One region of the Streptomyces sp. NPDC028331 genome, then DNA from elsewhere that is predicted to be linked to it. Evidence: riboswitches for the same ligand, from Rfam matches in the RefSeq annotation. Region 1 holds a riboswitch; the other holds the start of a gene.
What was found. Region 1 has a riboswitch for cyclic di-AMP ahead of ACZ4SW_RS03635 (transglycosylase family protein). Riboswitches for the same ligand answer to the same signal wherever they lie in the genome.
Positions count from the first base shown of each region.

Region 2: it holds a riboswitch for cyclic di-AMP, as region 1 does, so the genes downstream of both, ACZ4SW_RS00745 (transglycosylase SLT domain-containing protein) here and ACZ4SW_RS03635 (transglycosylase family protein) in region 1, are expected to answer to the same signal.

Region 1 is NZ_JBVHTR010000002.1:345,912-349,085, reverse strand. It holds gene eno (phosphopyruvate hydratase) at 1-195, opposite strand, end outside; gene ACZ4SW_RS03635 (transglycosylase family protein) at 586-1,278, opposite strand; cyclic di-AMP (ydaO/yuaA leader) riboswitch at 1,283-1,449, opposite strand; gene ACZ4SW_RS03630 (LysM peptidoglycan-binding domain-containing protein) at 1,649-2,674, opposite strand; gene ACZ4SW_RS03625 (cytochrome P450 family protein) at 2,857-3,174, opposite strand, start outside.
Region 2 is NZ_JBVHTR010000001.1:157,500-160,673, reverse strand. It holds gene ACZ4SW_RS00750 (polyprenyl synthetase family protein) at 1-350, opposite strand, end outside; cyclic di-AMP (ydaO/yuaA leader) riboswitch at 1,112-1,312, shown strand; gene ACZ4SW_RS00745 (transglycosylase SLT domain-containing protein) at 1,317-1,832, shown strand; gene ACZ4SW_RS00740 (HAD family hydrolase) at 1,842-2,654, opposite strand; gene ACZ4SW_RS00735 (FAD-dependent oxidoreductase) at 3,160-3,174, opposite strand, start outside.

The sequences.
Region 1 (3,174 bases):
ACCCTTGCCCTGGTAACGGTTGGGGTCACCGTCACGCAGCTCGATGGCCTCGAAGGCGCCGGTGGAGGCGCCGGACGGGACGGCGGCACGACCCGTGCTGCCGTCGTCGAGGCCGACCTCGACCTCGACCGTGGGGTTGCCTCGGGAGTCCAGGATTTCCCGGGCTACGACGACGTCGATGGACGGCACGAGCATCTCCTTCTTGGATGTGACGCTGGAAGTGCGGGGCTGTGTGCCTTACGGCTGTGCCTTGCGACTAGAGCCTAACCGCCCCGGGCTGCCGGTCGGCCTACCGACCGTCCCGTGGACAGGGTGACGGTACACATTGTTCCCCCGCGGAACAAAGGGCGGGGGAAAGCATCGGTGAAATCCACGCGGCCGGACGGCGAAGAGGACGGGCGGCAACGGGCGCGGGTGGCAACGGGGGGGCGGGGCGGCAGGCAACGGGCGGGCTGGACGGCGAAGGGGGCCGGACGGCGAAGGGGGGCCGGACAGCAAAAGCCCCGCTCCGGGTGCGTACGGGGGGAACACGCACCGGAGCGGGGAGCCCGTGGGGACGGGGGTGACCCGGCTACCGGGTGGCCGTCACTTCAGGTGGAGCTGCTGGCCGGGGTAGATCAGGTCGGCGTTCTGGACGATGTCCTTGTTCAGCTCGAACAGCTTCTTCCAGCCGCCCTGGACGTGGTGGCTCGTGGCGATCGAGCTGAGGGTGTCGCCCTTGACCACCTTGTACTCGCCGTCGCCCTTCTTGACCTTCTGGCCGGTCGGGGTGGTGACGGTCTTCTTCGGGGCCGTGCGGTGCGCGGAGCGGTTGGCCGCCTGCTGCTCGGTCGAGCGAGTGGTGGTGCTCTTCGGGGCGCTCTTGGCACCGCTCGACGAGCCGGTGGCCGCGGCGCCGTTGTACGTGGCGTTGGTCAGGCCCTTGCCGCACACCGGCCAGGCGCCCTTGCCCTGGCCCGCGAGGACCTTCTCCGCGACGGCTATCTGCTGGCCCTTGGTGGCCAGGTCGGCGCGGGAGGCGTAGGAGGTGCCGCCGTACGCGGCCCAGGTGGAGTTCGTGAACTGCAGACCACCGTAGAAGCCGTTGCCGGTGTTGATGTGCCAGTTGCCACCGGACTCGCACTGCGCGACCGCGTCCCACTGGGAGGCGGTGGCGGCGGAGGCGTTCCCGGCCGCGAGGAGCGGGCCGGCGATCGCGGCGCCGGCGACGCCGGCGAGCGCGACGGCACGGGTGGCCTTGGACGGGCGGCGGTGCTTGCCGTTGCCGGAACACAGCATGGTTCGTTCCCCTCACCGACGCCTGCGAGGTGAGCTGTCGGGTTCGGGCCGGTTGAGTTGCCCGGCCGCATCCCTTGCGGGACGCGGCTTCACCCCGAGCCGCTTCCGGTCAACTCCCGGACGCGGCGCCTACCTTGGGTCCCCCGCTCCTGCCTACGGCGCTTGACGCGACGACTGTTCCCGTACGGCCGCTGGCAGGATTCGGCGTTGCGACCGCAGGGGCTCGCTGTGGCGAGCGATCACGACCGTAAGCAGTCGATCCCCGGAATTTCAAAGACGATCAGGGCTTATGAGACCCATATCTCACTTTCACCAAACAGGACATTCCGGATCGAAGTGGGTCGCGAACTTCCGCCTCACAAGGGGCAGTTCAGGACGACCCGCCACTCGCGCCGGCGTCGAGAGCAAGGCTCTGACCGGGGAGAATGAGGTTCGGGTCGGCACCGACCGTCTGCTTGTTGGCCTCGTAGAGCATCGCCCATCCCCCGCCGATGGCAAGGGAGTCGGCGATGGACGACAGACTGTCGCCGGGGCGGACGAGGTACGAGCCGTCGACGGTGTCGCGCGCTCCGGCCGCGTCGCGTGAGGCATGCCGACCGGATGCGTCCCCGGTACGGCCGTCCGCGGCCCCCTCGTCGGCACTGTCGCCCCGATGACGGCCGGCGCCCGAAGCCTCGGTCGAACTCGCGCCGGACGGTGCGTCGTTCTGCTCCGACTTGTCCGACTCGCCGCTCTTCGTCGTGGCCGTCGGCGTACCGCCGGACCCCTGCGCACTCTGAGTGGGGTCGGCGCTCGACTTCCCGGACGAGGACGAGGGCGACGACGAGGCGGAGGAGGGCGAGGAGGGCGAAGCGGAGGAGGCGGACGAAGAGGCCGACGGAGTGGCCGCCGCCGATGACCCGGACGAGTCGGACAGCCCCAGGCCGGAGTCCAGCCCGGAATCCAGCCCGGAGCCGGAGGACGATCCGCTGCTGGACGACGGGTCACCGGCGACACCCGTGTCGACGTCGGCGGGACCGGAGTCCTTGCTCAGGCCGTTCAGCAGACCGCAGGTGCCCCAGACCGACACGCCCCGGGCCGCGAGGACCTTCTCGGCGACGGCGATCTGCTGCGAGCGGCTCGCCTGGTCGGGACTCGGCGCGTAGTCGAGACCGCCGTACTTGTCCCACTCGTCCTGCGTCAACTGCAGCCCGCCGTAGCGGCCGTTACCGGTGTCCGCGCTCCACGAGCCGCCGCTGACGCAGTCCGCGACCTGGTCCCAGGTGGTGCCGGTGGCCGCGCTCGCGCCGGTGGCGCCGAGCAGCGGGATCGCGATCGCTGATCCGGTCACCCCCGCCGCGACGAGGAGAGCCGGAGCCTGACGGGGGCGACGGTGACGACCGTTCCCGGAGAGCATGCGGTTGCCTTTCACACGACAGCATCGACCGACGCGGCGGCCGTGACGTGCGGACCGCCGCGTTGCTGCGTGAACGTATCGGCACCAGATCGCTTGTCACAAGTTAATGCAGCGTAGATCACGTGAAGATCACAGAGGTGAGATCCTGTCACCTTCTTGTGACCATCGGCGTGTTCGCCGTGTCATGTGCGGACGGCCGCGGGAGGTTCGTGACCTTTCTCCGGAACCGGTGTGAACGTCACGGGCAGCGTGCGCAGGCCCCGCATGATGAGTCCGCCGCGCCATCGCAGTTCGGCCGGGTCCACCGCGAGGCGCAGGTCCGGCAGGCGGGTCAGGAGCGTGGCGAGCGCCGTCTGTCCCTCCAGGCGGGCCAGGGGGGCGCCCAGGCAGTAGTGGATGCCGTGCCCGTACCCGAGGTGCTGGTTGTCGCGGCGGGCCAGGTCGAGGACGTCCGGGTCGGCGAACCGCGCCGGGTCCCGGTCCGCGGCGGCCAGGACGAC
Region 2 (3,174 bases), on a different contig from region 1:
ACCGAGTTGCCCCAGCGGCTGTTCGCGCTGGGCACCCCGCGGCGCACCTCGGCCTCGTCCATCACGTCGTCGTGGTACAGCGTGGCGAGGTGGGTGAGCTCGACGACGACGGCCGAGGGGACGACGCCCGGCGCGTACGGGTCGCCGAACTGTGCCGCGAGCATCACGAGCAGCGGCCGGAACCGCTTCCCGCCCGCGTGCACGAGGTGCTGCGCCGCCTGCGTGATGAAGGGCACCTCGCTCTTCGTGGCGTCGAGCAGCCCTTCCTCGACAGCGGCCAATCCGGCCTGGACATCGGCTTCCAGAGCCTGGTCCCGCACGCTCAGCCCGAACGGCCCGACGACGGTCACGTGAGGTCTCCTGTCTGCTGACGTCTGCTGACGATCACACGGTCGGTAGCGAGGTCGGTCACTTGGTCGATGACGTCGCCCGTCGACATGGCTCACTGAGTTTGTCGATCTGTCGCCGCCATCACTCAAGTCAGCGTATCCGGTCAGGTTTCGATCACCACGAGTGCCCGCTGTTCCAGGCCGGGCCGTATCGGATCACGAGCGGCATGTTCTTGATCAGGTGATACGAGCGGGTTTGGAGCGACATGACCGCCCGCACCCGGTCGCCCCCGGCCGTCCCGCCCCGCGCCGTCACCCGGCCGGCGCCGTCACCCGGCCGGGCGCACATCCGGCTCCCGGGAAGCGGCTGAACCGGGGAGCGCGGGCGCGCGCACAGCCGTACCGCACGACGAGTGACGCCGGTCACGCCTCCCGGTCCCGGAATGTGATGCGCGCGGACACGGAGGCGTGTCCGAATTGTGGGTATTTACTCCAGAAATCCGTCAGGCGAGCGACAACCCTCGGCCTTTTTGCCCGATTTGCCGTCCCGACCTCTTGAATGACGAGTAACGATCAAGAAACACGCGAGTGAATTAGCTCACGCCCCTGCAGGGCGCGGCGGCGTCTTCGGAATCTCAACTTCCGCTTTGCTTCTGCCAAGTTGAACTCCGGTCAACAAATTGGATCACATCCCTTATTCCCGCATTTCAAGGTCATTTCCCTTGCAGTGTGACTTCACGGCTTGTTTCGGACATGTGCTCTCGCATACCTTCCCAATCGATCCGAGCGGACCGCCGAATCCTGCCGCCGCTCGCGAGCCCATCAACCCACCACGGCAGGAGCGGGGGACCCAGGTAAGTCGCCGGAACGGACACAGCGCCGGAACGGCTTGGGGTGAAGCCGAGCCCTCGACACCGAGGACACGGCCGGGCACCTCCCCGCCCGAACCCGACAGCTCACCTCGCAGGCGTTGGAGAGGACTACGACATGCCCGCTTTCGCCCTGCCCGCACGCCGTCGGGACCGCCGCTCCACGGCCGCGCGCCTCACCCGTGCCCTCGCCGCCGCGGGAACGGGTGCCGCCGTTCTCGCCCTCCCGCTCCTGGGCGCGACCAGCGCTTCCGCCGCCACCCCCGCCTCCGCGGCGACCAAGGCCGTGACCGCCCAGACCGCCCCCACGCGCGCCGCCGGCCTCGACGGCTGGATCCGCCAGTCCCTGGTGGTCATGCGGCAGCACGGGATTCCCGGCTCCTACTACGGCATCTACCGCAACGTGATGCGTGAGTCGTCGGGCAACCCGTCCGCCATCAACCTGTGGGACTCCAACGCCCGGATGGGCATCCCGTCCAAGGGCCTGCTCCAGGTCATCGACCCGACCTTCCGCGCGTACCACGTGCCGGGCACGTCCTGGAACATCTACGACCCGGTGGCGAACATCACGGCCGCGTGCAACTACGCCGCCCACCGGTACGGCTCGATCGACAACGTGCACAGCGCGTACTGAGGTTGAGGCCTAGCGGCCTGCGAAGATTCGTTCGAGGACGACGGCGATGCCGTCGTCCTCGTTCGACTTGGTGATCTCGTCGGCGACCGCCTTGAGTTCGGGGTGGGCGTTGGCCATGGCGACGCCGTGGGCGGCCCAGTCGAACATCGGGATGTCGTTCGGCATGTCGCCGAACGCGATGGTCCCGGACGGCCCCAGGCCCAGGTACTCGGCGGCGAGCGCCAGCCCCGTCGCCTTGGTGATGCCGCACGGCTGCAGCTCGACGGTGCCGGGCCCCGACATGGTGACCGTCGCCAGCGAGCCGACCGCGCTGCGCGCCGCCGTCGCCAACTCGTCGTCGGTGAGCGCGTGGTGCCGCAGCAGCACCTTGCTGATGGGCGCGCACCACAGGTCGTCGCGCCGTTGGACCCGCACCGCGGGCAGCGTGGGATGCGGCATCCGGTAACCCGGCTCGATGAGCGTGAGCCCGTCCACGCCGTCCTGGTCGACGGCCGCGTACACCTGCCCCACCTCGGCCTCGATCTTGCCCAGCGCGGTCTCGGCCAACTCCCGGTCCAGGGTGACGGAGAACAGCAACCGGTCCGCGCCGGCGTCGTACACCTGCGCGCCCTGCCCGCACACCGCGAGCCCCCTGCCGCCGAGGTCGTCGAGCAGCGGCCGCACTCTCGGCGCCGGACGGCCCGTCACCACGAGGTGCTGCGCGCCCGCCGCGGCGGCCCTCGTCAGCGCGGCCCTCGACCGGTCGGAGAGCGTGTCGTCACCGCGCAGCAGCGTCCCGTCCAGGTCAGTGGCGATGAGTGAATATGCGAGGGGTGCGGCCATGATCAGAGAATACGGATGGAACGCTCCCCCGACTCACCGGGAACCAGCCGTCGTCCGGCCACCCACCGGGAACCGGCCGACCTCGCGGGCGGTGTCCGGAGCCCGGCCGCGCATTCGTCGGCCTCCGGTCCGACAACCGTTGTGGGCGCGCCGGTCGAACGCTCGCGCCCCGTTCCGCACGCCCCCGCGGCAGGCGACCGCCGCCCCGGCGTGGCCCTTCCCGGGGAAGGACCACGCGGTGGTCCGGTGACCGACCGAGGTGCCGTGGCCCGTTGAGGCCACCCCTGGCCCGTCGAGGCCCGGTGACCGGCCGAGGCCCGGCGACCCGCCGAGGCCCGGTGACCGGCCGGGGCCCGGCGGCCCGCCCAGGGCCCGGCCGCCAACCAAGGCCCGGCGGCCCGGTGACCGGCCGGGGCCCGGCTGCCCGCCCGGGGCCCGGCGGCCGACCAAGGCCCGGTGACCGGCCAAGGCCCGGTGGCCAACCGGGCCCAGCGGCCCGCCGCTGTCAGCCGTGGGCCGC